DNA from 4 places in the Pseudomonas sp. Ost2 genome. Region 2 is predicted to be linked to each of the others. Evidence: predicted binding sites of a transcription regulator. Region 2 holds the regulator's gene; each other region holds the start of a gene.
What was found. Region 2 encodes sigma-54, which starts transcription at its own class of promoters, with help from an activator protein. Its sites were predicted from a motif close to ANTGGCATNNANNTTGCTNT; they were not measured.

Region 1 (7,901 bases), 1.5 Mb from region 2:
TGATCGCCCGCTGGCTGCGCATCGGTGCCCATGTGCTGATGCTCGAAGACCCCACTGCCGGCGTCGATATCGGCGCCAAGGTGGAGATCTATCGCCTGCTCGGTGACGCGGTCCGGACCGGCATGGCCGTGCTGCTGATCTCCTCGGACTTCGAGGAAACCGCGCAGATCTGCCACCGCGCCCTGATCTTTCGCGATGGCCGCATCGCCCGCGAGTTGCCGATGGCGCAACTGAGCGTCGATGCACTGCTGCGTTGCGCCTCCCTGGATGCCGCCGATCCCGCTCCCACAACAATAATCAAAACCGCGTGAGGTTCCACCATGCAATCGCTTAAATCCAACGCGCTCGAACCGACCCGCCGAGAGCTGGCCGAACTGTCGGGGGTCGCCCGCCTGTTGCGCCTGCTGCCGGTGTTCGGCCTGCCGATCCTGACCCTGCTGTTGATCGCGCTGTTCTCGATCCTGTTGCCGGATACCTTCCCGACGCTGCTCAACCTGCGTTCGATCATCGGCGACAAGGCGATCATCGCCATTCTCGCGCTGGCGGCGATGATCCCGATGTCCAGCGGCCGCATCGATCTCACGGTGGGCTACGGGATTGTCCTCTGGCATATCCTCGCCATCAGCCTGCAGACGGTCTACGGGCTCGACTGGATCACGGCCGTGGTCATCGTCCTGGTCCTGGGGGCGCTGTTGGGCTTGCTGAACGGCCTGCTGGTGGAGATCGCCCAGATCGACTCGTTCATCGCCACGCTGGGCACCGGCACCGTGCTGTACGCCATTGCCATGTGGCATACCCAGGGACGGCAGGTCATCGGCAGTTTGCCGGACGCGTTCACGGCGCTGTTCACCAGCCATTTGTGGGGCATGCCGATTGTCGCGGTGTACGTGCTGGTCATCAGTCTGGTGCTGTGGCTCGCGGCCGACTTCCTGCCGGTCGGACGCTACCTGTACGCCATCGGTGCCAACTCCCGGGCCGCCACCTTGAACGGTATTCCCACCCGCCGTTATGTGATTGGCGCGTTCGTGGCCTCCGGTGCATTGACGGCCTTCGCCGGGGTGATCCTGGCGGCCAAGCTGCGCATCGGCCAGGCCAGCGTCGGGCTCGACTTCCTGCTGCCGGCGCTGGTCGGCGCCTTCCTCGGGTCGACCACCATCAAGCCGGGGCGGGTGAATGTCTGGGGCACGGTGGTCGGGGTGGTGATCCTCGCTGTGGGCATCTCCGGTATCCAGCAACTGGGTGGCGAGTTCTATGTCGAGCCGCTGTTCAACGGCATGACCCTGCTGGTGGCCATCGGCATTGCCGGTTATGCCCAGCGTCGGCGCAGCGTGGCTCGCAAGCGTCCGGCCACCGCGGCCCGCGCAGCGGGCGATCCGCAGGGCAAGGCAGCCTCCACCTGAAACCCTCTTTCCGCGATGCACCTCAATCCAAAAACAACAAAAGGGGACACCATGAACATGCTCGACCTGAAGCGCCTACACCTCTGCGCGGCGATGGCCGTGTGCTTGCCACTGGCCGCGCCGGCCCATGCCGGGGATGCCTTTCTCGAACAGGCGCGCGCGTATACCCGCGACGTCACCCAACCCGGCCAACCCTGGACCGGACCCACCAGCGGAGCGCCCGCGCAGTCGGGCAAGAGCATCGTCTTCGTTTCCGCGGACCAGCGTGACAGCGGCCCGCGCGGTGTCGGCCAGGCGGTGCAGGAGGCGGCCAAGGCCATCGGCTGGAGCTTCCGCTCGATTGACGGCCAGGGCTCCATCTCGGGGCGCTCGGCCGCCTTGAACCAGGCCATTGCCCTCAAGCCCGACGGCATTGTGCTGGGCAGCGTGGATGCCAACGAGCAGGCGCAGTTGATCAAGGATGCCAGCAGCCGGGGCATCCGCGTGGTGGGCTGGCATTCGCTGTCCAGGCCGGGACCCGCACCGGCGGCGGGACTGTTCACCAACCTGGCGACCGACCCGCTCGACGTCGGCAAGGCGGCGGTGATGTACGCCGTCGCGCAGTCCGACGGCAAGGCCGGGGTGGTGATCTTCACCGACTCCACCTACGAGATCGCCATCAGCAAATCCAATGCCATGGCCGAGCTGGTCAAGCAGTGCTCGGGTTGCCAGTTGCTGAAAATCGAGGACGCGCCCCTGGCCGATTCGGCGACACGCATGCCGCAACTGACCACCACGCTGTTGCAGCGTTTCGGGGCGAAATGGACCTATGCCTTGTCGATCAACGACCTGACGTTCGACTTCATGGCGCCGGCGTTGCAGCAGGCCGGCTACGCCGCGGACGGGCCATTGCTCGGGGTCTCGGCCGGCAACGGCAGCGAAACCGCCTTCCAGCGCATCCGGACTGGGCAATACCAGAGCGCCACGGTCGCCGAGCCGGTGTCCCTGCACGGCTGGCAAGCGGTCGATGAGCTGAACCGGGCTTTTGCCGGGCAGTCGCCGAGCGGCTTCAGTGCGCCCGTGCACCTGGTCGTGGCGGGCAACATCGCCACCGATGGCGGTCCCCGCAACCTGTATGACCCGGACAACCATTATCGGGATGTCTACCGCGGCATCTGGGCCGGTCAATAACCTTATCCCTTCATGCAGACCCGGCCTGGTCCGCGTGGACCGGGCTTTCCATCCCGCATCACCCCGAAAGAGGCAAGACCATGACCAAGACGTTCTGGCCGGAAGGTGTCCGGCTCGTGATATCGGTTTCCATGCAGTTCGAAGCGGGCGGCGAAGCCCCCTTCGGCGCGATGGGACCGTTCAGCAACATGTTCGGCATGAAGGACGGCTATCCGGACTTCCCCACCCAGTCCTGGTACAAGTACGGCTACCGCGAGGGTATCCAGCGGATGCTCGACCTCTGGGACAAGTACGCCATCAAGGTCACCTCGCACATGGTCGGCAGTGCGGTGGACCGTTCTCCTGAGGTGGCGAAGGAAATCGTCCAGCGCGGCCACGAAGCGGCTGCCCACGGGCGTGACTGGATCCCGCAGTACGACCTGTCGCTGGAGGATGAGCGCAAGTTCATCGCCGACAATATCGACAGCATCATCAAGGCCACTGGCGTGCGTCCGGTCGGCTACAACGGCGCGGCCATGCGCGGCACGCCCAATACCCTCAACCTGTTGCAGGACCTGGGCTTCGAGTACCACATCGATGATGTCAGTCGCGACGAGCCGTTCCTGATTCCGGTGCGGGGCAAGGATTTTGTCGTGGTGCCCTATACGATGAACCTCAACGACATCATTCAGTTCGAGGGCTACCAGTACAGCGTCGACGCCTTCGAGCGCCAGTTGCATGACGAGTTCGACCAGCTTTACGAAGAGGCCGGCAGCCGTCGGCGGATGATGTCGATCAGCACCCATGACCGCATCGCGGGCCGGCCGGCGCGGGTGCGCTCGCTGGGACGGTTCCTCGAATACGCACTCAGGCAACCGGGCGTGGTGTTCATGCGCAAGGATGAAATCGCCCGCTTTGCGGCGTCGAGCGCGGACACCGTGCGCGATATCAACGAGTACGATGTCTGGGCCAGGAAGCTCGGGCTGAGCGCCTGACAGGGCAGGGGGCTGCCGGTACGCAGCCCCTTTTCACACCAGGTCCCGCGACGTCAGCAGGTGAACGCCCTGGAGCCCGGAGCACACGGCTTCGATCATCACCCGGGCAATATTGGCCGGCGGGTTGATCCACAGGCCGCGTGGCAGTATCGGCCGAAGCAGGGCCGCCAGGGGCATTATCAGGCGTTCGGCGGGGCGGAACTCTTCGCGGCTGCCGCCAATCATGCCCGGGCGAATGATCGTCAGCGAACGCAGGCCGATGCCCTGGATATCGCGTTCCAGCTCACCTTTGACCTGGCAATAGTAGAGCGGTATGGACAGCGAGGCGCCGGGCGAAGAGATGATCGCGCAGGCCTTCGCACCCAGTGCCAGGGACCATTCGGCAAACTTGATCGGCAGCACGTAGTCGACCTCTCGGAACGCTTCCTTCGAGCCGGCCTTGGCGATGGTCGTGCCCATCGTGCAGATCATCGCGTCGATCGACAGCCCGGCGATGTCGGCAAAGGTCTGGTGCAAATCGGCCGACACCGGGTTGAGGAGCCTGGGGTGCATCGCCAGCGCCCGGCGCGTCGGGGCGATCACCTGTTCGATCCGTTCATTGGCCAGCGCCTGCTCCAGCACGTGGCGGCCGACCTGGCCCGTTGCCCCGAGAATCAGTACCTTCATCGTGATTGCCTCTGTGTTCAGCGCGCGACGGGGCGTGATGCCGGGACGTTGTCGTGAAAGATCGAGCCGTAGTAGGCATGACCGCTGCCGAGGTGGGGGCCGAAGGCGAAGCCTTTCTCCAGCATCACCTGCATGTCGGCCTCGGTGATGCGCATCACATAGCTGTGTTCGGTGGTGCTCAGGACGCAGTCGGCGCCCTGGGCTTCGCGCAGATTGAACCACTTGCCGGGGGCGGCGTGCCCGCTGGGAAACGAATGGCCGGCGTACTCCACCCGCCATCCACCATCGAGCAGGATCCAGTAGTCGGCTGCCGGTGCGTTGGCCTGAGCGCTGCTGGCAATGACCGAACCTTCTTCGGCTTCCCATTCTCGCGAATGATCGATCACCCACTGCAACTGGTCGCTCGACAGCGCCGTGAAGAACGGCGTGTGCCGCAGCAGATGCAAATACGTGATGGAAGGTTTCATGCTTATTTCCTGCGTGGCGTCGGGTTTCGATGGGGTTGCGCACGCCGTGAGGGTGATCGCCGCGAACAGCCCGAAGGTGGCGATCCCCAGGCACCTGCGCAGGGCTGCGGGGATGGTTGACGGTCGAGGGCGCATGGCGTGTTTCCTGGCGCGGTGGGCGAACGGAGGCCATGGTGGATTGTTTTTTCGCAGAGATAATTACCGCGAAACCGACAACATAATTCCATTTTCCTCAACTATCGGGCTCAAGGGGGACGACGGGGCGATCGGCTTTTCTGATGCGTGTTTTTCAACGCCAACTGATCCTATCGGGGCGCTACGAAATTCCGTATAACTGGCTTTGTCCGACACTGGCAGTCACGGGATTTCGTAGGCATGAGCGACACTGACTTCCTGGCTGGCTGGGCCGACCTGGCCTATTCCTCCCGACACATGGTGTTCGAGCACTGCGCCGAAGCCATTGCCCTGCTCAATCCCTATGGCGACCGTTTCGGCGACCTGAACATCGCCACCTGCCAATTGCTCGGCTATCCCCGCCAGGAACTGCTGGAACTGCCGGTCAGCAAGCTGTTCGGCCATCAACTGGCGGACCTGATCGTCTTTACCCAGGCGGTGATGGACAAGGGCCGGGGCTGGACCGACGGGCTCAGTTGCAACTGCAAGAGCGGCGAGCGCATCGAACTGGAAGTCTCCGCCACCGTTCTCCAGGTCAAGGGCCAGCCGCAACTGATCCTGGTGCTGCGCGAGCAAAGCCGGCAGCGCTACCATCGCGACCAGGCCGATACCGAACGCACCATGCGCGGCGGCCTGATCGAATGGCGCAATATCATGAACCTGTTCCAGGAAACCGAGCGTGACAAGCAACTGCTGCTCAGTTCGGTGGGGGACGGTATCTACAGCATCGACAGCGAAGGGCTCGCCACCTTCGTCAATCCGGCCGGCGCGCGCATGCTGGGGTGGGCCCCGGAGGAGATGATCGGCAAGAACATCCACCGCATCCACCACCACACCCACGCCGATGGCAGTCACTACCCGGTCGAAGACTGCCCGATCTACAAGGCGGTGCACGACGGCCTGGTGCACGAGGGGCGTCAGGAGGTGTTCTGGCGGCGCGACGGCACCTCCTTCGCGGTGGAGTTCACCAGCACGCCGGTGATCAGCGACAGTCGGATCGTCGGCGCGGTGGTGGTGTTTCGCGATATCACCGAGCGTCGTACCACCGAATTGCAACTGCAGAACGCCCTGGCCGAACTGCAGGCATTGAAGCAGCGACTCGAGGAACAGAACGCCTACCTGCAGGAAGAAATCCATATCGAGCACAACTACCGGGATATCGTCGGCCAGAGCGAGCCGATCCTGAAGATCGTCCGGCAGATCGATGTGGTCGGCCCCACCGATGCCAACGTGCTGATCCACGGCGAGTCCGGCACCGGCAAGGAGCTGATCGCCCGCGCCATTCACCAGGCCAGCCGGCGCCGCGAGCAGCCGCTGATCCGGGTCAACTGCGCGGCGATTCCGGCCGAACTGTTCGAGAGCGAGTTCTTCGGCCACCTGCGCGGCGCCTTCACCGGGGCGGTGCGCGACCGGGTCGGACGCTTCGAGCTGGCCGATGGCGGCACCCTGTTTCTCGACGAAATCGGCGAGATTCCCCTGGAGCTGCAGAGCAAGCTGCTGCGCGTGCTGCAGGAAGGGCAATTCGAGCGGGTAGGGGAAGAGCGCACCCGTAGTGTGGATGTGCGCATCATTGCCGCGACCAATCGCGATCTGCGGGTTGAAGTGCAGGCCCGGCGTTTTCGCGAAGACCTGTTTTTCCGGCTGAACGTGTTTCCCGTCCATTCGCCAAGCCTGCGGGAGCGCCGTTCCGATATTCCCTTGCTGGCCTCGCATTTTCTCCAGCTGATCGGGACGCGGCTGAACATGTCCGGGCGACGCCTGAGCAAGGGCGACATGGCCCGCCTGCAGGCCTATGACTGGCCAGGCAATATCCGCGAGCTGCAGAACGTGATCGAGCGGGCGCTGATCACCGCCACCGGCGCCGAGTTGAATATCGACCTGCCCGGCGCGGCGGTGTCCGGTCAGGCACCGGCGTCAGAACACCTGCGGCCCATCATGACCGAGCAGCAGTTGCGTACCCTGGAGCGCGACAACCTGTGCGCGGCGCTGGCCGCCTGCGGTGGCAAGCTGTTCGGCAAGGATGGTGCGGCCGAGCTGCTGGGGATCAAGCCAACCACGCTGGCCTCGCGCCTGAAGAAGCTGGGCATTGCCTAGGCCTGGTCCGGTGACAGGCTCCGGACCACCGGTATTCCCTGCTCCGGGTGTGAAGTGAATTTCGTCACCGGCCTCTAATGGCTCCGGGGGATTGTCGCTAGTGTCACAGCGAAATCGCGATCCCAGGAGCAGGACATGCCGCCAATCGTTCGTCGAGACTTCCTCAAAGCTGCGGCGGCCATGCCGGTGCTGGCCGCCGGACTCATGCACGGCGCCGCCGCCATCGCCGGCGACACCCCGTCGGCACCCAGGCACTTTGACTATGTGGTAGCCGGCGCGGGTCATAACGGCCTGATCTGCGCCGCCTATCTCGCCAAGGCAGGCTACCGGGTCCTGGTACTCGAAGGAGACGCGCTCATCGGCGGCGGCTGCAAGACCACTGAACCGCTGCTGCCGGGGTTCAGGGAAGACCTGTGCTCCAGCGCCCATGGCGCGATCCTCGGCAACCCGCTGATCCGCGACCGGGAACTGGACCTGGCGCAATACGGCTATGAACTGCTGTATCCGGATGTGGTGCTGCACTATCCGTTTCTCGATGGCGCGTCCTTCACCGTGTTTCGCAATGACGTCGAGCGCACCGCCGCGACCATCGAGCAGGTGTCCCGCAAGGATGCCCGGACCTTCCGGCGCGCGGCAGCGGTACGGGCGGGACTGGCCGCGATGCCGGCGGAAGCGGCGGCGGCTTCCCGTGACGGTCTGTACCTGCGCCGGCTCGGCGAAATGACCGGGTTCGCGGCCGCCCGGGCCGTCTGGGAAAGTCCCCATATGCAGGCGGCGGCCCTGTCCGGCGGTCGTTTCTTCGGGCCGATGGGCAGCGACTACGGCACCGGCAGGCAGGCGTTCTCGATGCTCGATCATCTCAGGGGCCGGCCGATCCCCAAGGGTGGTTCGGGAATGTTGAGCGTGGCGCTGGGCCGCTTTATCGAAGCCCACGGCGGGGTCATTCTCACCCGCAA
Region 2 (7,901 bases):
GATCGGCTCCCAGGACACGGCTGTCGCGGTGTCCGGTCAGTTGAAAACCACCGCGGTGTCGCTGATGAAGATCGCCAACGACCTGCGCTGGATGAACTCCGGCCCCCTGGCCGGCCTCGGCGAGATCGAGCTGGAAGCCTTGCAGCCGGGATCGTCGATCATGCCGGGCAAGGTCAATCCGGTGATCCCGGAGGCTACCGCGATGGTGGCGGCGCAGGTCATCGGCAACGACAGTGCGATCACCGTGGCCGGGCAGTCAGGCAACTTCGAACTGAACGTGATGCTGCCGATCATCGCCCAGAATCTGTTGAGCAGTATCGAACTGCTGGCGAACGTCAGTCGCCTGCTGGCCGACAAGGCTATCGCCAGCTTCAAGGTCAACGAAGCCAAGCTCAAGGAAGCGTTGTCGCGCAATCCGATCCTGGTCACCGCACTCAACCCGATCATCGGCTACCAGAAGGCCGCCGAGATTGCCAAGAAGGCCTATCAGCAAGGCCGTCCGATCATCGATGTCGCGCTTGAACACACCGATCTGCCGCGCAGCCAGCTGGAAACCCTGCTGGATCCGGAAAAGCTCACCGCTGGCGGCGTGTAACCCACTGCATTGCCTGGAGGTTCGTCATGGAACACTGGAAACGCACGATCGAAAGGGCCAACCGCTATTTCAACCTGGGCGAGCTGGTCGATGCCCGCGAGCACTACCTGCAGGCCCTGGCCCTGGCACAGGTGTTGTTCGAGCGCTGGCCGGACGCCGAGGAGGCGGTGGCCGCCTGCGTGATTTCCCACCACAACCTGGCGGACCTCCACTTGCGGCTCAATCAGCCCGAAGAAAGCGTCGAGTACCTGTGCGCGATCCATCAGCGCCTGCTGCAGACGATGCAGGACACCCGGCTTGCGCCGCCACTGCGCGAGGCGGCGATGCATCAGAGCAGCAAGACCTACGTCGAATTGCTCGCCTTTATCAGCGAACACGGCGAATACCCCCGCACCAGCCGCCTGCTCTACAGCCAGACGGCCTCCTCGGGATCGACCCCGACGCGTCATCAACATGGAGTTCATTGAAATGACCTACACCTTGCCTGCGCTGCCTTACAACTACGATGCCCTGGAACCGCATATCGATGCCAAGACCATGGAAATCCACCATACCAGGCATCATCAGACCTACATCACCAACCTCAATGCGGCGGTGGAGGGCTTGGAATGGGCCGATTGGCCGGTGGAAGAACTGGTGGCCGCGGTCCAGCAACTGCCGGAAAAGATCCGCCCGGCTGTGATCAACCACGGTGGTGGCCATGCCAACCATTCGCTGTTCTGGGCGGTCATGAGCCCGTTGGGTGGCGGTGAGCCGGAAGCGGCGCTGGGCCAGGCCATCGACGAACAACTGGGCGGCTTCGAGGCGTTCAAGGAGGCCTTTACCAAGGCGGCACTGACGCGCTTCGGCAGCGGTTGGGCCTGGTTGAGCGTGACCCCGCAGAAAAAGCTGGTGGTTGAAAGCAGCGGTAACCAGGACAGCCCGCTGATGAACGGCAATACCCCGATCCTCGGCCTGGATGTCTGGGAGCACGCCTATTACCTGCTGTACCAGAACCGCCGTCCGGAATACATCAATGCGTTCTACAACGTGATCAACTGGCCAGAGGTCGAACGGCGTTATCTCGCGGCACTGGCGTGAACCCTATAACCAACAAGATCCAAAGCCGATGATGGGGACTGAAACCGTGGCAATGAGCAGAGGGCGACTATTTCGCTTCGGAGTCGGCTGGCTGTTGCTGCTGGCGGGGATGGTGTTGCTGGTTGCCCGACTGCTGGGCTGGCTGGAAGGGCTGTAGCAGGGAGTCAGCCCGGTCCCATGGCGTTCAGTCGAACGCCATCACTGCGGTGCGGCGTCGCGCCAGCTCAACCGCCCTCATCGAAGTAGTTGTTGATCAGCGCCACCAGTGCCGCCATCGCCTCGTCTTCCTGTTCGCCTTCGGTCTGCATGTGGATCATGGTGCCCTTGCCGGCCGCCAGCATCATCATGGCCATGATGCTCTTGCCATCGACCATGCTCTCGGGCGTACGACCTACCCGGATCTGACAGGGGTACTGACCGGCAACGCCGACGAACTTGGCGGAAGCGCGGGCATGCAAACCCAGTTTGTTGATGATTTCAATTTCCAGAGCGGGCATCGCGATGGTGATCCTTTCAGCTAAGGTCGCGGTGGCGGACCTGGACGTTCTTCAGGGATTGTTGCAGAACCTGGCCAAGGCGTTCGGTCAGGTAGACGGAGCGATGGTGCCCGCCGGTACAGCCAATGGCAATGGTGACATAAGCCCGGTTGCTGGCGGCGAAGCGTGGCAACCATTTGAGCAGGTAGCTGGAAATGTCCTGGAACATTTCCTCGACATCCGGTTGCGCGGCCAGGTACTCGGCCACCGGGCCGTCGAGCCCGGATTGCTCGCGCAGTTCGGGTTTCCAGTACGGATTGGGCAGGCACCGTACGTCAAATACCAGGTCGGCGTCCACCGGCATGCCGCGCTTGAAGCCGAACGACTCCACCAGGAACGCGGTCCCCGGTTCCGGCTGGTTCAGCAGGCGCAGCTTGATGGTATCCCGTAGCTGGTACAGGTTGAGGTTGGTGGTGTTGACCTTGAGGTCGGCGAGGTCGGCAATCGGTCCCAGCAGGTTGCTCTCGTCGCGGATGGCTTCGGCCAGCGAACGGTTGGCGCTGCTCAGGGGATGGCGCCGGCGGGTCTCGGAGAAACGCTTGAGCAGGGTTTCCTCGTCGGCGTCCAGGTACAGCACGTCACACTGGATATGCCGGCCGCGGACTTCGTCCAGCAACTCGGGAAAACGCGACAGGTGGCTGGGCAGGTTGCGCGCGTCAATGGACACGGCGACCAGCGGTTGTGCCAGCTCGGTATGGATCAGCGCCCGCTCGGCCAGTTCCGGCAGCAGGCCGGCCGGCAGGTTGTCGATGCAGTAATAGCCGTTGTCCTCGAGGACATCGAGGGCAGTGCTTTTACCTGAGCCGGAGCGACCGCTGACGATGATCAAGCGCATGATTAATGACCGTTCTGTACGTCCAGGACAACCTGATACAGGGCTTCATTGCTCGGTGCGCTACGCAGGCGGTCACGTACCTCCTTGCGATCGAGCATGCTGGCGATCTGCCGGAGCAGTTCCAGGTGCGCATCGGTGGCGGCCTGCGGGACCAGCAGTACGAACAGCAGGTCGACCGGGGCACCGTCGATGGCGTCGAAATCGATGGGAGCGTCCAGGTGCATCAGGGCACTGATGGGCGACTCGCAACCTTTGAGGCGGCAGTGGGGAATGGCGATGCCGTTGCCAAAACCGGTCGAGCCGAGTTTTTCACGGGCAATCAGGCTCTCGTAGACATCCTGCATTTCCAGATCAGGCACTTCACGGGCGATCAGGTTGGCAATTTGTTCGAGGGCGCGTTTTTTACTGCCGCCCGGCACGTTCACCAGGGAACGGCCGGGGGTCAGGATGTTTTCAAGTCGAATCATGGGTGGGTGTTAGCGACCTGTACCTTGGAGCAGGTGCAGGTTCTTTTCCTTATGCTTTTTCAGTTGGCGGTCCAGCTTGTCGGTAAGCAGGTCGATCGCGGCATACATGTCGTCATGTTCGGCGTTGGCGACCACCTCACCACCGTGAATGTGCAGAGTGGCTTCGATTTTCTGCTTCAGTTTTTCGACGGCCATTGTCACCTGTACGTTGGTGATCTTGTCGAAGTGGCGCTCTAATCGGTCGAGCTTCTCGCCGATGTAGGCACGCAGGGGTTCGGTCACTTCCAGTTGGTGTCCACTGATGTTGACTTGCATACAGCTTCTCCTTCGTTGCCAGTGCATAAAGCGGCAGGCGTATGCCTGCCACTGGAACGCTGTGGCACGCCCGGCGGTTACATCAACCGCTTCCGTTCGCTGGAAGGCGCGATCCCGAGGGACTCGCGGTACTTGGCGACGGTACGACGGGCGACCTGAATGCCTTGTGCCTCCAGTAAACCAGCGATCTTGCTGTCACTCAACGGCTTTTTCTGATTTTCCGCCGCAACCAGTTTCTTGATGATCGCGCGGATCGCCGTGGACGAGCATTCGCCGCCTTCGGAGGTGCTGACATGGCTGGAGAAAAAGTATTTCAGCTCATAAATACCGCGGGGGGTATGCATGAATTTCTGCGTGGTGACCCGGGAAATCGTCGACTCGTGCATGCCCACGGCTTCGGCGATGTCATGCAGGACCAGCGGCTTCATCGCTTCATCGCCATATTCCAGGAAACCGCGCTGGTGCTCGACGATCTGGGTGGCGACCTTCATCAGGGTTTCGTTGCGGCTCTGCAGGCTCTTGATGAACCAGCGGGCTTCCTGCAACTGGTTGCGCATGAAGGTGTTGTCGGCGCTGGTATCGGCACGGCGGACAAAACCGGCGTACTGCGGATTGACCCGCAGGCGTGGCACCGACTCCTGGTTCAGTTCCACCAGCCAGCGCTCGTTGTCCTTGCGCACGATGACGTCGGGCACCACGTATTCGGCTTCGGTGGACTCGATCTGCGAGCCCGGGCGCGGGTTGAGGCTCTGCACCAGCTCGATGACCTGGCGCAGCTCGTCTTCCTTGAGCTTCATGCGGCGCATCAGCTGGCTGTAGTCGCGGCTGCCCAGCAGGTCGATGTAGTCGCTGACCAGGCGTTGCGCTTCGCTCAGCCACGGGGTCTTGGCCGGCAGCTGGCGCAATTGCAGCAGCAGGCATTCGCCGAGGTTGCGCGCGCCGATGCCGGCCGGTTCGAACTGCTGGATGCGGTGCAGGACGGCTTCGATCTCGTCGAGCTCGATGTCCAGTTCCGGATCGAAGGCGTCGAGGATTTCCTCGAGGGTCTCGTCCAGGTAGCCCTGATTGTTGATGCAGTCGATCAGGGTCACGGCGATCAGCCGGTCGGTGTCGGACATCGGGGCCAGGTTCAGCTGCCACAGCAGGTGGCTTTGCAGGCTTTCCCCGGCGGATGTACGGGTGGTGAAGTCCCACTCGTCGTCATCGTTGCTGGGCAGGCTGCTGGCGCTGGTCTGGTAGACGTCTTCCCAGGCGGTGTCGACCGGGAGTTCGTTGGGAATGCGTTCGTTCCAGTCGCCTTCCTCGAGGTTGTCGACCGTGGGCGCGGTTTCCTGGTAGGAGGGTTCCTGGACGTCGGTGTTGGGTTTTTGCTCGGCGTTGTCGGCCAGTGGATCGGCATTATCGAAGTCGTCGCCTTCTTCCTGGCGTTCGAGCATCGGATTGGATTCCAGGGCCTCCTGGATTTCCTGCTGAAGGTCCAGGGTCGACAATTGGAGCAGGCGGATGGCCTGTTGCAGCTGCGGTGTCATCGTCAGCTGCTGGCCCATTCTCAGGACTAGCGATGGTTTCATGGCAGGGGCTTAACACCTTATTTGCCGGCGCGCATGCGCCATCCACTACAGGGCGCCGAAGCGCCAAACATAAGCAAATTATATGCCTGAAACCGGAGTGTTTGCCTAGAGCGCTGTAACAATAAAAGCATGTGACGCTTTATCGAACATTCCGGCGCTCAGGCGGGTAGTCAAACACCGTCGGGCTTACAGGCGGAACTCATGGCCCAGATAGACTTCCTTGACCAGCTCGTTGGCCAGGATGGTGGCCGAATCGCCTTCGGCGATCAGTTGCCCATCATTGACGATATAAGCGGTTTCGCAGATGTCCAGGGTCTCGCGGACGTTGTGGTCGGTGATCAGTACACCGATGCCCTTGGCCTTGAGGTGATGGATGATCTGCTTGATGTCGCCCACGGAAATCGGGTCGACGCCGGCGAACGGTTCGTCCAGCAGTATGAACTTGGGCGCGGTGGCCAGGGCGCGGGCGATTTCCACCCGGCGGCGTTCACCACCGGACAGGCTCATGCCGAGGTTGTCACGGATATGGCTGATGTGGAACTCCTGCAGCAGGCTTTCCAGTTCCTTGCGCCGGGCGGCCTTGTCGAGTTCCTTGCGGGTCTCGAGGATCGCCATGATGTTGTCGGCCACCGAGAGCTTGCGGAAGATCGAGGCTTCCTGGGGCAGGTAGCCGATACCCGCGCGCGCGCGGCCGTGCATCGGCTGGTGGCTGACGTCCTGGTCGTCGATCAGCACGCGACCCTGGTCGGCCTGGACCAGGCCGACGATCATGTAGAAGCAGGTGGTCTTGCCGGCACCGTTGGGGCCGAGCAGGCCGACAATCTGGCCGCTTTCGATCGACAGGCTGACGTCACGCACCACCTGGCGACTCTTGTAGGCTTTGGCCAGATGCTGAGCTTTCAAAATTGCCATTACTGGGCCTTTTGCTCGTCAGTTTTCTTTTTCGGTTGGATAACCATGTCGATGCGCTGGCGTGGCGTGGTGATCGGCGTGCCATTGGCGCGACCGGCGGTAGCCACCTGCTTCACCGTGTCGTAGACGATCTTCTCGCCTTCGGTGGTGTTGCCATCGTTGATCACCTTGGCCTGGTCGATCAGGACGATGCGGTTCTGTTGCGCATGGTACTGGATGGTCTTGCCGTAGCCCTTGACCGGCTGCGGGTCGGTGGCTTTCTGCCGCTGTTCGAAGTAGGCCAGGTTGCCCACGGAAGTCACCACGTCGATGGCGCCGTCCTTGGTGCGGGTGAGCGTCACGGTATTACCCTTAACGATCATCGAACCCTGAGTGATGATGACGTCGCCCTTGTAGGTGGCGATGCCTTGCTTGTCATCCAGTTGAGCGTCGTCAGCTTGAATGCGGATGGGCTGCTCGCTGTCGTTCGGCAGAGCCCAGGCGCTCACGCTTCCCAGTGCTGCGCCCAGGCTGAGCAAAATCGGGAGGGTTTTAACGAGACTCATACTGTCCTCTTACGTTCGATAGCAGGTGCATCCTGCTTTCTTCCAAATAGGCTTTCATGCCTGTGCCCGTGGTCACGCCGTTGGGGCCGTCGATTCTAACGGCTTGCTCGGTCTGCGCATATTGCTTCTGCGGGAATACTGTCATTCGGCTACTGGTGATGACGATATTGCGTTGCTTCTCATCGGTGCGCGCGATGCGTACCGAGTCGATCAGTTCGACCTGGGTGCCGTCCGGATTGACCTCGGCGCGTTCGCTCTGGACGTGCCAGGGGAAGGCCGTGCCGCGATAGAGTTGCAGGTCGGGCTTGGTCACCAGGGTCACATCGGACACCTTGAGGTGCTCGACCTTGTCGCCGGTCATGTCGTACTGCACCTTGCCGTCGGGCATGTACTGGACGCTGTGGGCGTTGATCGCATAGTAGTCGACGAGCGTGCTGTCGACTGGCGCGGCCGTCTGCTCCAGGAAGCGTTCCGGGCTGATGTTCCAGTAGCCAACAGCCGCGAACAGGGCGGCAATAACTGCGAACAGCACAATATTGCGAATTTTCTTGCTCAGCATAAATAGCTCTACAGGTAGGCGGCGTGGGCCGCTTCAAGGCTGTCCTGGGCACGCAGGATCAACTCGCAGAATTCGCGGGCGGCACCTTCGCCGCCACGGGCCTGGGTGACACCGTGCGCGTGCTCGCGGACAAAACCCGCGGCGTTGGCCACGGCCATGCCCAGCCCGACGCGACGGATCACCGGCAGGTCCGGCAGGTCGTCGCCCAGATAGGCAACCTGTTCATAGCTTAGGCCGAGTTCGGCCAGCAGGGCGTCAAGCACCACCAGTTTGTCTTCACGACCCTGGAACACGTGCGGGATACCGAGGTTCTTCGCGCGCCGCTCGACCAGCGTGGTCTTGCGGCCGCTGATGATAGCGGTTTGCACGCCCGCGGCCATCAGCATCTTGATGCCCTGGCCGTCCAGGGTGCTGAACGACTTGAATTCGGTGCCGTCCTCGAGGAAGTACAGGCGACCGTCGGTCAGTACGCCGTCGACGTCGAAG
Region 3 (7,901 bases), 2.6 Mb from region 2:
ACCGCCTCGGCGCTGTTCCTGATCGGTTCCAAGGCGATCATCAGCGAAAACCTGCCCATGGGGCAGCGGGCCAAGGTGTTCTCGTTGCGCTACACCCTGACCAATGTCGGCTACGCCACCGGCCCCATGCTCGGCGTGGTCATCGCCGGGGTCCAGCCGCAGGCACCGTTCCTGATCGCCGCCGGGATCGCCTTCTCCAGCATGTTCCTGATGTTCGGCATCGCCCCCCACGCCCAGGCCCTGATCGGCAAGCCGGCGAGCTTTCTCGGCACCCTGTCGACCCTGCGCGGCGACCGCACGCTGATCATGTTCACCTGCGGCAGCCTGCTCAACACTATCGTCCACGGGCGCTACACCTTGTACCTGTCGCAGTTCCTGCTGGTGACCCACAGCAACCAGGATGCCCTGACCACCATGTCGGCGATCCTCGCCTGCAACGCCATCAGCGTGATCCTGCTGCAATACCAGATCGGCCGCTTTCTCAAGCGCGAGCAACTGCGCTACTGGATCGGCGTCGGCACCACCTTCTTCATCGTCGGCCTGATCGGTTTCAGCTACGCCACCAACCTGGTGTCCTGGTGCATCGCGATGTTCATCTTCACCCTCGGCGAAATGATCATCTACCCGGCGGAGTATCTGTTCATCGATACCATCGCCCCGGAAAACCTGCGCGGCAGTTACCTCGGCGCGCAGAACCTCGCTGCCCTGGGCGGCGCCCTGAGCCCGGTGATCTGCGGCTACCTGCTGATCAACACGCCGGCCACCACCATGTTCTATGTGCTCAGCGGCCTCACGGCACTGGGCGGCTGCCTGTGCTTCCTCGCCGGTCGCGGCATCCCTTCACTGCAAAAATAATGCACTTAAGGCGCATTATTATGAATTAGCCAGCGGTTCGCCGGCGCGGCACACTGTGCTGGTTCCTCCCCCAAATGTTGGAACTTTGAAAGGGCTTTGCGCCAGGCGCACAAGCCCTTCTTTTTTTCCGTCGAACCTGAAGTGGACCGTTCTCGCCATGTTTGCCCGCTGGTCACGCCGCCTGTTGCCCGCCGCCCTCAACACCCGCCCCAGCGAATGGAGCCGTGCCGCCATCGGCGTCTCCCTCGGCACGCTGTTCAGTGTCTGGGCCTGTGCCCAGCTGTTCGGCCTGCCGGTGGCCCTGCACCTGATCGGCCCGCTGGGCGCCTCGGCAGTGCTGTTGTTCGCCGTGTCCTCGGGCGCCCTCGCCCAGCCCTGGTCGATCATCGGCAGCTACGGCTGCGCCACGCTGGTGTCGCTGCTGGTGGTGCATTTCCTCGATCGCGGCCTGGGCAGCGCCAGCCTGGCGGTGGGCCTCGCCTTGCTCGCGATGTGCCTGCTGCGTTGCTTGCATCCGCCAGCCGGGGCCCTGGCCCTGCTGATGGTGATCGCCGACCCGGACACCGTGGCGCTGGGCTGGCAGGTCCTGGAACCGGTGATGCTCTCGGCGCTGTGCCTGTTGCTGATTGCCATCGGCTACAACAACCTGACCCGGGTGCGTTATCCCAAGGTGCATGTCGAGCCGCCGGGCACCTTTATCGCCAGCCATGTACCCGGCGAGCCACCGGGCATCACCCGCGCCGACCTGGAACACGCCCTGGCGCAGATGCAAGAGTTCATCGATGTCACCCCCGAGGACTTGGAGCAGTTGATCATCACCTGTGAAGCCCAGGCGAAACGCCGCAGCATCGGCGAGGTGTTTTCCGCCCGGCGCTGAGTTTTCTGCCCCAAGCTGGGGCGGATACCAAGTTGCGCAGTCGTCCACGGTGCAACTTGAGCAGGACGGCGCGGCGGCCATTCGCGGGCAAGCCCGCTCCCACAAAGGCAGCGAGGTCCCTGTGGGAGCGGGCTTGCCCGCGAAGAACCCGCCTGCTCGCCGCGGGCACCGACCACTTGGCGCGAGCCTTGCAGTCATCGGAACAACCACCGTCAACGCTGACGGCTGATTTCACGACAAAGGCGCCGTGTTGCCCCGTTTCGACGGAGTGCGACACAGCGCCTTTTTCATTTCCGGGAACTGCTGGGGGAAACCATGACCCATACCACCGTGCGCAGCGTGTGTCCTTATTGCGGTGTCGGCTGCGGCATCGTCATGGAGGTCCGCGACAATCAGGTGATCAAGGTCAGCGGCGACAAGCAACATCCGACCAACTTCGGGCGTCTTTGCACCAAGGGCAGCACCTGCGCCCAGCCGCTGAACCATTCCGGGCGGATGGAGCAGGCCTTTGTCCGCCACGAACGCAAACGCGACCCGGGCCAGGTGGGCATGGACCAGGCCATCAGCGAAACCGCCCGCCGGCTCAAGGCCATCCTCGAGGAACACGGCCCCGACGCGTTGTCCTTCTATGTCTCCGGGCAGATGTCCCTGGAAGCCCAGTACCTGGCCAACAAACTGGCCAAGGGGTTTGTCCGGACCAATATGATCGAGTCCAACTCGCGCCTGTGCATGGCCAGCGCCGGGGCCGGCTACAAACTGTCGCTGGGAGCCGATGGCCCGCCGGGCTCCTACCAGGATTTCGACAAGGCCAATCTGTTCTTCGTCATCGGCGCGAACATGGCCGATTGTCATCCGATCCTGTTCCTGCGCCTGATGGATCGCCTCAAGTCCGGGGCACGCCTGATCGTCGTCGACCCGCGGCGCAACGCCACCGCCGACAAGGCCGACCTGTTCCTGCAGATCAGGCCGGGCAGCGACCTGGCATTGCTCAACGGCCTGTTGCACCTGCTGCTGAAAAACGGCCACACCGCCCCGGCGTTTATCGAGGCCTTTACCGAGGGCTGGGAAGCCCTCCCGGACTTTCTCGAGGACTACGGCCCGGCACGGGTCGCGACGCTGACCGGCCTGCCCGAGGCGCAGATCCGCCAGGCCGCGCAGTGGATCGGCGAAGCCGCCGAGTGGATGAGTTGCTGGACCATGGGCCTGAACCAGAGCACCCATGGCACCTGGCACACCAATGCGCTGTGCAACCTGCACCTGGCCACCGGGGCGATCTGCCGCCCGGGCAGCGGCCCGTTCTCCCTGACCGGCCAGCCGAACGCCATGGGCGGCCGGGAAATGGGCTACATGGGCCCCGGCTTGCCCGGCCAGCGTTCGGCGCTGGTGGCCGCCGACCGCGATTTCATCGAAGACCTCTGGCAGATCCCCCGTGGCAGCCTGAGCCAGACGGTGGGCGGCGGCAGCGTCGCGCTGTTCGAGGACATGCAGGCCGGCAAGGTCAAGGCCTGCTGGATCATCTGCACCAATCCGGTGGCCTCGCTGCCCAATCGGCAGAAAGTGATCGCCGGACTCCAGGCCGCCGAGCTGGTGATTGCCCAGGATGCCTTTCTCGATACCGAGACCAATGGCTACGCCGACATCCTGTTGCCGGCGGCCTTATGGGCCGAGGCCCAGGGGGTGATGATCAATTCCGAGCGCAACCTGACCCTGATGCGCAAGGCCGTGGACGCCCCGGGCCAGGCCCTGCCCGATTGGCAGATCATCGCCAGGGTAGCCTGTGAAATGGGTTATGCCGACGCGTTCAGCTACGCCAGCGCCGCCGAGGTGTTCGAGGAGATCAAGCGGGCCTGGAACCCGAAGACCGGCTACGACCTGCGGGGCGTCAGTTACGAACGACTGGAGCAGACCCCGTTGCAGTGGCCCTGCGGACCGGATCAGCTACACGACCGCAACCCGATCCGCTATCTGAACGACGGCCTCGGCAAAGCCCGCCAGCCGGCCGCCGATGGCAGTTTCCCGCGCCTGCTGTTCCCCACCGCGAGCGGCAAGGCGATGTTTTTCGCCCGCCCCTGGCAGCCGGCGGCCGATCAGCCCGGCGACCGCTTCCCGATGGTCCTCAACACCGGGCGCTTGCAACACCAATGGCACACCCTGACCAAGACCGGCAAGGTCGCGACCCTGAACAAACTCAATCCCGGCCCCTGTGTCGAGCTCAACCCGCTCGATGCGGCACGCCTGGGGATCGCGGCAAAGGACGCTGTCGAAATCCGTTCGGCCCGTGGTCGCGCGGTATTGCCGGCACAGATCAGCGAACGGGTGTTGCCCGGCAACTGCTTCGCGCCCTTCCACTGGAACGATGTCTACGGCGAGGACCTGGCGATCAATGCCGTCACCAGCGATGCCGTGGACCCGATTTCCCTGCAACCGGAATTCAAGTTCAGCGCCGTGACCCTGAGCCGGGTCGAGACATCCCAGCCTGATCCCCTGCCCTTGCCCTCGCGCACGGAGGCCCCGCACACGATGCAGACCCAAGCCCTGGCCCGGATCCTCGGGCTCGACACGCCGCCCAGTATTCAACTGGCTCCCAGCGAGAATCTCTACCTGCAAGGCTTCCTGTTGGGACTGCGCAGCAGTCAGGCCGTCGCCGGCGTGCCGGCGCTGCCGGCCAATGCGCCGTTGCAGCCGGGCAATCGGCTGATCCTCGAAGGCATCCTCGCCGGCCTGTTCGCCCGTCATGAGCCGCCCCAGGAACAGGTCACGGCGAGTTCTCCAGCAGCCGAAGAGCCACCCTTGCTGCTGCTCTGGTCATCCCAGACCGGTACGGTCGAGGCCTTCGCCAAGTCAGCCGCCGAGCGCCTGCAACAGAAAGGTCATCGGGTCCGGCTGGCATCGATGGACAGTATCCAGGCCCAGGAGCTGAGCCAGACCGGTCGTGCGTTGCTGCTGACCAGCACCTTTGGCGACGGCGATCCGCCGGACAATGCCCATGCCTTCTGGCAGGCCCTGGCGGCGGACAACGCCCCGAGCCTGGCGAACCTGCGTTTTGCCGTGCTGGCCTTCGGTGATTCCAGTTATGACCAGTTCTGCGGTTTCGGCCGCAAGCTCGATGAACGTCTGCACAGCCTCGGGGCGCAGCGCCTGGCCCCTCGGGTCGATTGCGAGCCGGACTACCAGGAGCCGGCCGGCGCCTGGCTGGAGAAGCTCGACTCGGCGCTGTCCGAAAAACCCGCGGCAGTGCCCGCCCCGACTCGCTACAGTCGCCAGCAACCCCTGGCCGCACGCCTGAAACACAACCGCCTGCTCAGCGGCCCCGAGGCCGGCAAGGAGACCCGCCAGTTCATCTTCGACCTTGGCGACAGCGGCCTCGACTACCAGGCCGGCGATGCCCTGGGCGTCTGGCCCAGCCATTGCCCGCGACAGGTGGAACAGCTGATGACCTGCCTGGCAGCCCGGGCCGACGCCGTGGTGACCATCAAGGACCAAACCCCGATGCCACTGGAAGAGGCCCTGAGTCGCCATCTGGAAATCGGCCGGATCAGTCCGGCGCTGCTGCAACTGGTGTTTCAGCGTTCCGGCAGTGCGCAACTCAAGCGCCTGCTGGCCGACGAACACAAGACCGAACTCAAGGACTGGCTCTGGGGCCGGCAACCGGCGGACCTGCTGCGCGAGTTGCAGGTCGACCTCGGGCCGCAGGAACTGGTGGATTGCCTGAAACCCCTGCAACCCAGGCTGTACTCCATTTCATCGAGCCCCAAGGTGCATCCCGGCGAAGTCCATCTGACGGTTTCCACCGTACGCTACGAACATGCCGGACAGTCGCGTTCCGGCAGTTGCTCGGGGTTTCTCGCCGACCGCGCCGAGGGCCTGGAGGTGCCGATCTTCGTCCAGAAGTCGGCCAACTTCCGCCCGCCCGCCGATCCCCGGGCGCCGATGATCATGGTCGGTCCGGGCACTGGCGTGGCACCGTTCCGCGCCTTTCTGCAGGAGCGCCAGGCCATCGGCGCCACGGGCAAGAACTGGCTGTTCTTCGGCGAACAGCATGCCGCCAGCGACTTCTATTACCGCGAGGAACTGGAAGCATGGCTTGAGCAAGGCCATCTGCAACGGCTCGATACCGCGTTCTCCCGGGACCAGGCGCAGAAGATCTACGTGCAGCAACGCATGATCGAGCAAGGCGCGCAGCTCTGGGCCTGGCTGGAGGAAGGCGCGGGCTTTTATGTCTGCGGCGATGCCAGCCGCATGGCGCGGGATGTCGACGCGGCACTCAAGCAGGTGGTACGCAGCCATGGCGGACTGGATGCCGACGAGGCCGTGGCCTATGTCAGCGCCCTGGCGGCGGACAAGCGTTATGTGCGGGATGTGTATTGAATGCTTGCTCGCGTTGAAACTGAATGTTGTGTACGACGCCAACCCTGTGGGAGCGGGCTTGCCCGCGAAAGCGGCCGCAAGGACGCCCCATAACTGGCGACCCGAGCGAAATACGCACCAACAAGGTTCACTTTTCAACCCGAGCCCGGCGCCGCTACTGAAGTAACCCGGCAAACCGGCACTTGGCACGCTCCCTGCTTTTATCCCGTTACTCTCTGCCATGAATGACCAGGCAGACCGTTCAGGTGGTCAACGGCGATCACTCACAGAACAGGAACAAACACCAGGCAAAGGCGCCTGGAGCTTCGGCTCCAGGCGTTTTTTTTGCTTTTTTTTCTGCTGGGCCAGCCGTGATTGGCCGTGATCCGAGGAACTTCCATGAACGCTATCGTGAATGTCGAACGCCGCAAGAAACTGGTGATCGTTGGCAATGGCATGGTCGGGCATCACTGCGTCGAACAACTGATCGAACGCGGTGCCCTGATGCACTTCGAGCTGCATGTCTATGGCGAGGAATGGCAAGCGGCCTATGACCGCGTGCACCTCTCCGAGTATTTTGCCGGCAAGGATGCCCATGCCCTCGCCCTGGGCGAACCGGGGTTGTACGAGCGCCACGGGGTCAACCTGCACCTGGGGGCCGAAGTCCTCGAAATCGACCGGGAGCACCAGGAGATCGTCACCCGCTCCGGACGCCAGGCCTACGACCAACTGATTCTCGCCACCGGTTCCTACCCCTTCGTGCCGCCGATTCCCGGCTCCGAAGGGGCGGCCCGCCTGGTCTACCGGACCCTCGACGATCTCGATGCGATCCGCGCCGCGGCCAGCGATGCCCGTCGTGGCGTGGTGGTCGGCGGCGGCCTGCTGGGACTGGAGGCGGCCAACGCCCTCAAGTCCCTCGGCCTCGAAGCCCATGTGGTGGAGTTCGCCCCCCGGCTGATGCCGGTGCAGCTGGACCATGACGGCGGCGCCGCGCTCAAGGCCCGGATCGAAGGCCTTGGCGTCGGCGTCCATCTGTCCCGCGCGACCCAGGAAATCGTGGCTGGCGAGGACTATCGCTATCGGATGAATTTCGACGGTGGTGAATTTCTCGAAACCGATCTGATCGTGTTCTCCGCGGGGATTCGCCCGCAGGACCTGCTGGGACGCAACAGCGGCCTGGAGATCGCCCCGCGGGGCGGCATCGTCGTCGACTCGCACTGCCAGACCAGCGATCCGGCCATCTCTGCCATCGGTGAATGCGCTTCGTGGAACGGCAGCGTCTTCGGCCTCGTGGCACCGGGCTACAGCATGGCGCGCAATGTCGCCGCACGCCTGGCCGGAGAAACCTTCGACACCTTCAACGGTGCCGACATGTCGACCAAGCTCAAGCTGCTCGGCGTCGATGTCGGCTCCATCGGCGACGCCCACGGTGCGACGCCCGGCGCGCGCAGCTATCGCTTTATCGACGAGGCCAATGCCAGTTACCGGCGCCTGGTGGTCGATGCCGAGGGCAAGAAAGTCATCGGTGCGGTACTGGTGGGTGACAACAGTTACTACGACACCCTGTTGCAGTACGTGCAGAACGCCATTGCCCTGCCCCAGGACCCCGCCGGCCTGATCCTGCCCGTGGGCGAAGGCGCGCCGGCCCTGGGTGCCGATGCACTGCCCGACAGCGCGACCATCTGTTCCTGCCACAACGTCACCAAGGGTGCGATCTGCTGTGCGGTGGACGCCGGTTGCAGCGATCTGTCGGCCCTCAAGGCGCAGACCAAGGCGGCCACCGGCTGCGGCGGTTGCAGCGCCTTGCTCAAGCAGGTCTTCG
Region 4 (7,901 bases), 1.4 Mb from region 2:
CCTACCGGCGCGACCTGAACAAGGTCCTCGCCTTCTGTGCAAAGGAACAGATCGGCAGTTGGTCGGCCCTCGATATCCAGCGGCTGCGGCGGCTGGTGGCGCGCCTGCACCAGCAGGGACAATCCTCGCGCAGCCTGGCACGGCTGCTGTCGGCGGTCCGCGGGCTGTACCAGTACCTGAACCGCGAAGGCCTGTGCAACCACGACCCGGCCACCGGCCTGGCGCCGCCCAAGGGCGAACGCCGACTGCCCAAGACCCTCGACACCGATCGCACCCTGCAACTGCTCGACGGTGCCGTCGAGGATGATTTCCTCGCCCACCGCGACCAGGCCATCCTCGAGCTGTTCTACTCCTCGGGCCTGCGTCTCTCGGAACTGACCGGGCTCAACCTCGACCAGCTGGACCTGGCGGACGGCCTGGTTCAGGTCCACGGCAAGGGCAGCAAGACCCGCGTCCTGCCGATCGGCCGCAAGGCCCGCGAAGCCCTGCTGACCTGGCTGCCGCTGCGCGCCCTGAGCAATCCGGCGGACGATGCGGTATTCGTCAGCCAGCAGGGCCGGCGCCTCGGCCCCCGGGCCATCCAGCTGCGGGTCAAGGCTGCCGGCGAGCGTGAACTGGGGCAGAACCTGCACCCGCACATGCTCCGGCACTCCTTTGCCAGCCACCTGCTGGAGTCCTCCCAGGACCTGCGCGCGGTGCAGGAGCTGCTCGGCCACTCGGACATCAAGACCACGCAGATCTACACCCACCTGGACTTCCAGCACCTGGCAACCGTCTATGACAGCGCCCACCCCCGGGCCAAACGCAGCAAGGATAGTGAGTAATGACGATTCAGCTGATCACCTTCGACCTCGATGACACCCTGTGGGATACCGCGCCGGTGATCCACAGCGCGGAGAACGTGTTGCGGGAGTGGCTGGCCGGGCACGCGCCGGACCTGGGCGGCGTGCCGATCGAGCACCTGTGGGCGATCCGCGAACGGGTGCTGCTCAAGGAACCGACGCTCAAGCACCGCATCAGCGCCTTGCGCCGCCGGGTGCTGTTCCATGCGCTGGAAGAAGCCGGCTATGCCCACGGGCAGGCCGAGACACTGGCAGCGGAAGCGTTCGAAGTGTTCATTCACGCCCGGCACCAGATCGAGGTGTTTCCCGAGGTCGAGCCGACCCTGGAGACCCTTGGCCGCTCCTTTGCCCTGGGCGTGGTCACCAATGGCAATGCCGACGTGCGCCGCCTGGGCCTTGCCGACTACTTCCGCTTTGCCCTGTGCGCCGAGGACATCGGCATCGCCAAGCCCGATTCACGGCTGTTCCACGAAGCGCTGGTCCGCGGCGGGAATGTCCCGGCAGAAGCGGCGGTGCATATCGGCGACCATCCGGGCGACGATATCGCCGGGGCGCAGCAGGCGGGCCTGCGGGCGATCTGGTACAACCCCGCGGGCAAGGCCTGGGAAGCGGACCAGCCACCGGATGCGCAGATCCGCAGCCTGACCGAACTGCCGGCGCTGCTGGCCGCCTGGAACACCAGGGCCTGACCGGCAGGCATGAAAAAGCCCGCAGCGACGGCGGGCTTTTTCGACAAGCGAGGAAGCTGACACTCAGATAGGTCGGCTGCCGTACTTGTTATCCGGCTTCTTGGGTGGATCTGCCACCACATTGGCCTCGACTTCCTGCACCTTGCCACCACGTGCGAGGAACTCTTCCATCGCGCGGGCCAGAGCATCACGCTCCTTGTTCTTGGCTTCCACGCTGGGCAGTTCGTCAACCGATACGGCTGCCTTGGCCTTACCCTTGGCAGTCGGCGCGGGGACATCGCCACCGTCGTCATCGGCAACGTCTACGTCTTCAGCCGCCGCTTCCAGACCTTCTTCGGTTTCGTCTTCGTCGCCTACTTCGAGGTCATCGTTTTCCAGATCATCGTCGCTCATGTTCTACCTCATGACTTGCGAAAAGCAGATTAGTTATAGCCCAGCTGCGCCGACTGTCGTAGGCCGCCGGAAAAAAATCAACATCCGCTGGACCCCAGCGGCTTATGCCCCATCACCCTGCAGGGTGGCGAGGACTCTACGAACACCGCCATGATCACGGTGTTCGCCCAGATAGACACCTTGCCAGCTACCCAGAGCCAACCGTCCCGCCGTTACCGGCAAAGTCAGCTGACAGCCTAGCAAACTGGCCTTGAAGTGCGCCGGCAAGTCATCCGCGCCTTCGTCGTCATGTTCATACTCGAGCCCGCCTTGCGGCACCAGTCGGTTGAAAAAACGTTCGAAGTCACGGCGAACCGCCGGATCGGCATTCTCGTTGATCGTCAACGAGGCCGAGGTATGCTGCAGCCACAAATGCAACAGACCGACTCGACATGCCTTCAGTTCAGGCAAGCCATCGAGCAACTCCTGGGTCACCAAATGAAAACCCCGGGGCCTGGCCCGCAAGGTAATCAGTGTCTGTTGCCACATACAGTTCTCCGCCCATCGGCGCGCATTCTAGCGCGCTCAGGAAAAAAGCAAAGCGCCTAATACGCCAGCCATGCTGTAAGCCATCGGCCCATGGGGAATAGTCCCGGCGTTTTGGCTGGAATGCTTCTGGATAAAACCTTTCAGCTCTCTTTGCACTGACAAAATCCAGGCAAAAAAATGCCCGGCAAGCCGGGCAAATTTTTTAAACGCGCTTACAGGTTATAGCCGCGCTCGTTGTGTTGTGCCAGGTCGAGGCCGACCGATTCTTCTTCGTCGGTCACACGCAGGCCCATCACTACATCCAGGACCTTGAGGATGATGTAGGTCACGACTGCGGTGTAGATGACGGTGAAGCCGACGCCTTTGCACTGGATCCAGACCTGGGCAGCGATGTCGGTGGTTGCAGCGTTGAAGCCGCCCATCGACGGTGCCGCGAACACACCGGTCAGGATGGCGCCGAGGATACCGCCGATACCGTGCACGCCGAAGGCGTCCAGGGAGTCGTCGTAGCCCAGCTTGCGTTTCAGGGTCGTGGCGCAGAAGAAGCACACCACACCCGCCGCCAGGCCGATGATCAGCGAGCCCATCGGGCCGACGGTACCGGCAGCCGGGGTAATGGCGACCAGGCCGGCCACTACGCCCGAGGCGATGCCCAGTGCGCTTGGCTTACCGTGGGTCAGCCACTCGGCGAACATCCAGCCCAGTGCGGCAGCGGCGGTGGCGATCTGGGTCACCAGCATCGCCATACCGGCGGTACCGTTGGCCGCGGCGGCGGAACCGGCGTTGAAGCCGAACCAGCCGACCCACAGCATGGCCGCGCCGATCAGGGTGTAGCCGAGGTTGTGTGGCGCCATCGGGGTGGTCGGGAAGCCTTTGCGCTTGCCCAGCACCAGGCAGGCCACCAGGCCGGCGATACCGGCGTTGATGTGCACCACGGTGCCGCCCGCGAAGTCGAGCACGCCCCAGTCGCCCAGCAGGGAACCCGGACCGCTCCAGACCATGTGCGCGATCGGTGCATACACCAGGGTGAACCAGACGCCCATGAAGATCAGCATCGCGGAGAACTTCATCCGTTCGGCGAAGGCACCGACGATCAGCGCCGGGGTGATGATCGCGAAGGTCATCTGGAAGGTGACGAACACCGCCTCGGGGAACAACGCCGCCGGGCCGGTGATGCTCGCCGGCGTGATACCGGCGAGGAAGGCCTTGGCCAGGCTGCCGACGAAGGAGTTGTAGTTGACGACGCCGGCTTCCATCCCGGTGGTATCGAACGCCATGCTGTAGCCATAGATGAACCACAGGATGGTGATCAGACCGGTAATGGCGAAGCACTGCATCATCACGGAAAGAATGTTTTTCGACCGCACCATGCCGCCGTAGAACAGCGCGAGGCCTGGAATGGTCATGAACAGCACGAGGGCCGTGGAGGTCAGCATCCAGCTGGTATCACCGGAATTGAGGACTGGAGCCGGTACCGGGTCCGCCGCCATGGCCAGGGCCGGCATTACGAGGGACAACAGGGCTCCTAGCCCTGCGAATTTACGCAGAGTCATATTGTTTTCTCCTGGGGCGTTGGGTTTGGCGGCTTAGATTGCGTCGGTATCGGTTTCGCCGGTACGGATGCGAATAGCCTGTTCCAGATTGACCACAAAGATCTTGCCGTCACCGATCTTGCCGGTGTTGGCGGCCTTGGTTATCGCCTCGATAACCCGGTCAAGATCCTTGTCGTCGATGGCGACATCAATCTTCACCTTGGGCAGGAAGTCGACCACGTATTCCGCGCCGCGATACAGCTCGGTGTGACCCTTCTGCCGACCGAAGCCTTTGACCTCAGTAACGGTAATGCCCTGCACGCCGATTTCGGACAACGACTCGCGCACGTCGTCCAACTTGAACGGCTTGATGATGGCAGTGACTAGCTTCATGAAACTCTCTCCCGAATTGGTGGACTTGCCCCAGGAAAACAAACCCGACTCAAGTCTAAGCGCAGTGCCTGGCTTTGTAACGCATCGTTGGCCCTGATCAGCCTGTCGACGCCAGCTAACCGCTGCCGGCGAAGCTTCCCAGCTCCGCCTGCCGCACTGCTTCGTCACAGCGACTGCATCAGTGCATGGGTCACAAGCGACTAAGCAGAAACCTTGCCATCTCTACAAAACCCACTGATTTCAATCCCTTGGTCGCCGTGGAGGACGAAAATCCCGCCCGCATGCGGACAACACGCACAAAAACGGTGCGCGACCGCCCGGCGTGCTGCGCGAAAAGCGTGCATCGCCGCCCTCGGAAATCACTATAGACACTGCGTGGTACACTGGAACGACCCTGTATCCGGAACCCAGACCATGCTCGCGCCCAAAGCCTTCCTCGACGCCCTGAGCGGCCACGCCTCCCGCCTGTTCAGCGGCGAAACCCCGTTGCCGCGCACTGAAATCGAAAGCCAGTTCAAGGCCCTGCTGCAGAGCGGTTTCAGCAAGCTGGACCTGGTCAGCCGGGAAGAATTCGATAGCCAGATGGTGGTCCTGGCCCGCACTCGCGCGCGCCTGGAAAGCCTGGAGGCGAAGGTGGCGGAGTTGGAGGCAAGGCTGGCGCCAACCCAGCCATAAACCCCCTCCTGCCTCACGCGGGGAGCAGGACGATGCCGTCATCGTCCTGCCGGCCACATCCGCGCTGAGCATGCGTAGCGTCAGCCAACCCTCAAGGAATCAGATGTAGCTTCCATCGGCGTGACCGGCTGGCCAGGCCGCCGCCCTCCCTGACATACCTGACGGCCAATACCGGCCCCTGCCTGATAACAGAACCCCCCTCCCTCGAGGATGTTCACACCAACGCCCCCCAGGGCGCTGTCAGCCCCTGTTCGAACATCACCACAATTGTCCCTTATTTAGAATCAATGATTCTCTATTTCGCTAGATTGTCCCATCAGCTGATCACCCATAAAGTACACCCATGCCGCAGCCACTGACCGAAACGACAGGCCAGCACCGAATTCGCTCCACCTACTTTCTCGACTCAAAAGGAACTCGAACATGTCCATTCGTGAACTGCTGAACCCAACCAACTCCGCCCTGATCCTGATCGACCACCAGCCACAGATGTCCTTCGGCGTGCAGTCGATAGACCGCCAGACCCTGAAGAACAACACCGTGGGCCTGGCCAAGGCCGCGAAGGTCTTCAACGTGCCGACCATCTACACCTCGGTCGAGACCGAAAGCTTCAGCGGTTATATCTGGCCTGAACTGCTGGCGGTCAACCCGGGCGCCCAGCCGATCGAGCGCACCTCGATGAACTCCTGGGAAGACAAGAAACTGGTCGAAGCAGTGAAGGCCACCGGCCGCAAGAAGCTGATCATGGCCGCCCTGTGGACCGAGGTCTGCCTGACCTTCCCGGCCCTGGAAGCCATGGCCGAAGGCTACGAGGTGTACATCGTCACCGACGCCTCGGGCGGCACCACCCAGGAAGCCCACGACATGTCCGTGCAACGGATGATCCAGGCCGGCGCGGTGCCGGTGACCTGGCAGCAGGTATTGCTCGAGTTCCAGCGCGATTGGGCGCACAAGGAAACCTACGACGCGGTCATGGACCTGGTGCGCGAGCACAGCGGCGCCTACGGCATGGGCGTGGATTACGCCTACACCATGGTGCACAAGGCCCCGCAACGTACCCTGGGCTGATCCTCCCGACCACTTGCCCGCCAGGCAGCACCGCTGGCGGGCTTTCATTGCCCTATCCTGAAGAAAGGGAGTTCTCCCATGCCCCATGAAGGCAGCCTGCTGCAGGCCGCGGTCATTTTCCTGATGGCCGCGGTCATCGTCGTTCCCCTGGCCAAGCGTCTGCAGCTCGGTGCCGTGCTCGGCTACCTGCTGGCCGGCGCGCTCATCGGCCCACAGGTGCTGAAACTGATGGGTGACGCCGAGCATGTCTCGCACTTTTCCGAAATGGGCGTGGTCTTCCTGCTGTTCATCATTGGCCTGGAGCTGTCGCCCAAGCGCCTGTGGCTGATGCGCAAGGCGGTATTCGGCGTCGGTCTGGCCCAAGTGCTGCTGACCGCGCTGGTGATCGGCACCCTGGCCATCGTCGCTTTCGGCCAGACCCTGCAGGCGGCGCTCGTCCTCGGTCTCGGCCTGGCGTTGTCGTCGACCGCGATGGGCTTGCAGAGCCTGGCCGAGAGCCGCCAGTTGAACAGCCCCCACGGTCGGCTCGCCTTCGCCATCCTGTTGTTCCAGGATATCGCCGCCATCCCACTGATCGCCCTGGTACCGCTGCTGGCGGTCACCGAAGCACAGGCTGCCGGCGAAAGCGGCCTGGTCCACGGACTGAAAGTACTCGGCAGCATCGCCGTGGTCGTGGTCGGAGGGCGCTACCTGCTGCGCCCGCTGTTTCGCACCGTGGCCCGCACCGGCCTGCCGGAAGTGGCCACCGCCACCGCGCTGCTGGTGGTGATCGGCACCGCCTGGCTGATGGAGCTGGCGGGTGTGTCGATGGCACTGGGCGCCTTCCTCGCCGGCCTGCTGCTGGCCGACTCGGAATACCGCCATGAACTGGAATCGCAAATCGAGCCCTTCAAGGGCCTGCTGCTGGGCCTGTTCTTCATGAGCGTGGGCATGGGAGCGAACCTGCCGCTGCTGTTCGAAACCCCGGGGCTGATCATCGGCCTGACCGTGCTGCTGATCGCGGTCAAGTTGCCGCTGCTGATGTTCATCGGGCGCATGGCCGGCGGGTTGTCGCGCATCGGCGCAGTGCGCCTGGGCGTGGTCCTGGCCGCTGGCGGCGAGTTCGCCTTCGTGGTCTTCAAGCTCGGCCAGAACCTGGGTCTGTTCGATGCCCGCACCTACGATACCCTGATCATGACCATCACCCTGTCGATGGCCATCACTCCACTGCTGTTGTTGGCCTGCGCGCGCTTTATCAAGACACGCCCACAGCCGCCCCGCGAGGTGCCGCCAGAATTCAAGGCGATCAAGAGCGACGGCCCACGGGTGGTGATCGCCGGCATGGGCCGCGTCGGCCAGGTTATCGCGCGCATCCTGCGGGCACAGGGCATTCCCTTCGTCGCCCTGGACACATCGGTCGATACCATCGAGATGACCCGCAGCTTCGAGCACGTGCCGGTGTTCGTATGGTGATCCCATGCGCCCGGAAATCCTCAGCGCCGCCAAGGTCGGCGAGGCCGAGTACTTCATCGTCGCCCTGGACGACCCGGAAAAGGCGGTGAGGACCGCCGAGACGGTGCAGCGCCTGTACCCGCGGGTCAAGGTCCTGGCCCGTGCGCGCAACCGCCAGCACGTACACCAGTTGCTCGACGCCGGTGCGGAACCGGTGCGTGAAACCTACTATTCGAGCCTGGAGATGACCCGCCGCGCCCTGGAAGGGCTGGGCCTTGGCTCGGCCCAGGCGCAGCGGCGCATTGAGCAGTTCATGGCCCACGACGAACAGGTTCTGGCCGCTCAGCGGC

Region 1: KI243_RS11565 (sigma 54-interacting transcriptional regulator) is a predicted target of sigma-54. The motif match lies at 5,000-5,019, and genes of this name have one in related genera.
Region 3: nirB (nitrite reductase large subunit NirB) is a predicted target of sigma-54. The motif match lies at 6,282-6,301, and genes of this name have one in related genera.
Region 4: glnK (P-II family nitrogen regulator) is a predicted target of sigma-54. The motif match lies at 4,579-4,598, and genes of this name have one in related genera.

What each region holds. Positions count from the first base shown of each region.
Region 1 covers NZ_AP021904.1:2,641,587-2,649,487, forward strand. The annotation lists gene KI243_RS11535 (sugar ABC transporter ATP-binding protein) at 1-311, shown strand, start outside; gene KI243_RS11540 (ABC transporter permease) at 321-1,400, shown strand; gene KI243_RS11545 (substrate-binding domain-containing protein) at 1,452-2,570, shown strand; gene KI243_RS11550 (polysaccharide deacetylase family protein) at 2,651-3,544, shown strand; gene KI243_RS11555 (NAD-dependent epimerase/dehydratase family protein) at 3,578-4,210, opposite strand; gene KI243_RS11560 (hypothetical protein) at 4,228-4,677, opposite strand; gene KI243_RS11565 (sigma 54-interacting transcriptional regulator) at 5,053-6,945, shown strand; gene KI243_RS11570 (NAD(P)/FAD-dependent oxidoreductase) at 7,081-7,901, shown strand, end outside.
Region 2 covers NZ_AP021904.1:1,186,405-1,194,305, forward strand. The annotation lists gene KI243_RS05145 (class II fumarate hydratase) at 1-595, shown strand, start outside; gene KI243_RS05150 (hypothetical protein) at 622-1,062, shown strand; gene KI243_RS05155 (superoxide dismutase) at 1,064-1,675, shown strand; partial or broken gene KI243_RS32830 (ZIP family metal transporter) at 1,707-1,820, shown strand; gene KI243_RS05160 (HPr family phosphocarrier protein) at 1,900-2,172, opposite strand; gene rapZ (RNase adapter RapZ) at 2,189-3,046, opposite strand; gene ptsN (PTS IIA-like nitrogen regulatory protein PtsN) at 3,049-3,513, opposite strand; gene raiA (ribosome-associated translation inhibitor RaiA) at 3,523-3,828, opposite strand; gene KI243_RS05180 (RNA polymerase factor sigma-54) at 3,906-5,399, opposite strand; gene lptB (LPS export ABC transporter ATP-binding protein) at 5,586-6,311, opposite strand; gene lptA (lipopolysaccharide transport periplasmic protein LptA) at 6,311-6,856, opposite strand; gene lptC (LPS export ABC transporter periplasmic protein LptC) at 6,843-7,415, opposite strand; gene KI243_RS05200 (HAD family hydrolase) at 7,424-7,901, opposite strand, start outside.
Region 3 covers NZ_AP021904.1:3,742,735-3,750,635, forward strand. The annotation lists gene KI243_RS16405 (MFS transporter) at 1-855, shown strand, start outside; gene KI243_RS16410 (HPP family protein) at 1,013-1,732, shown strand; gene KI243_RS16415 (bifunctional nitrate reductase/sulfite reductase flavoprotein subunit alpha) at 2,048-6,100, shown strand; gene nirB (nitrite reductase large subunit NirB) at 6,479-7,901, shown strand, end outside.
Region 4 covers NZ_AP021904.1:7,117,126-7,125,026, forward strand. The annotation lists gene xerC (tyrosine recombinase XerC) at 1-824, shown strand, start outside; gene KI243_RS31690 (HAD family hydrolase) at 824-1,531, shown strand; gene sutA (transcriptional regulator SutA) at 1,595-1,924, opposite strand; gene KI243_RS31700 (secondary thiamine-phosphate synthase enzyme YjbQ) at 2,027-2,452, opposite strand; gene KI243_RS31705 (ammonium transporter) at 2,665-4,005, opposite strand; gene glnK (P-II family nitrogen regulator) at 4,039-4,377, opposite strand; gene KI243_RS31715 (accessory factor UbiK family protein) at 4,792-5,052, shown strand; gene KI243_RS31720 (hydrolase) at 5,476-6,120, shown strand; partial or broken gene KI243_RS31725 (monovalent cation:proton antiporter-2 (CPA2) family protein) at 6,199-7,901, shown strand, end outside.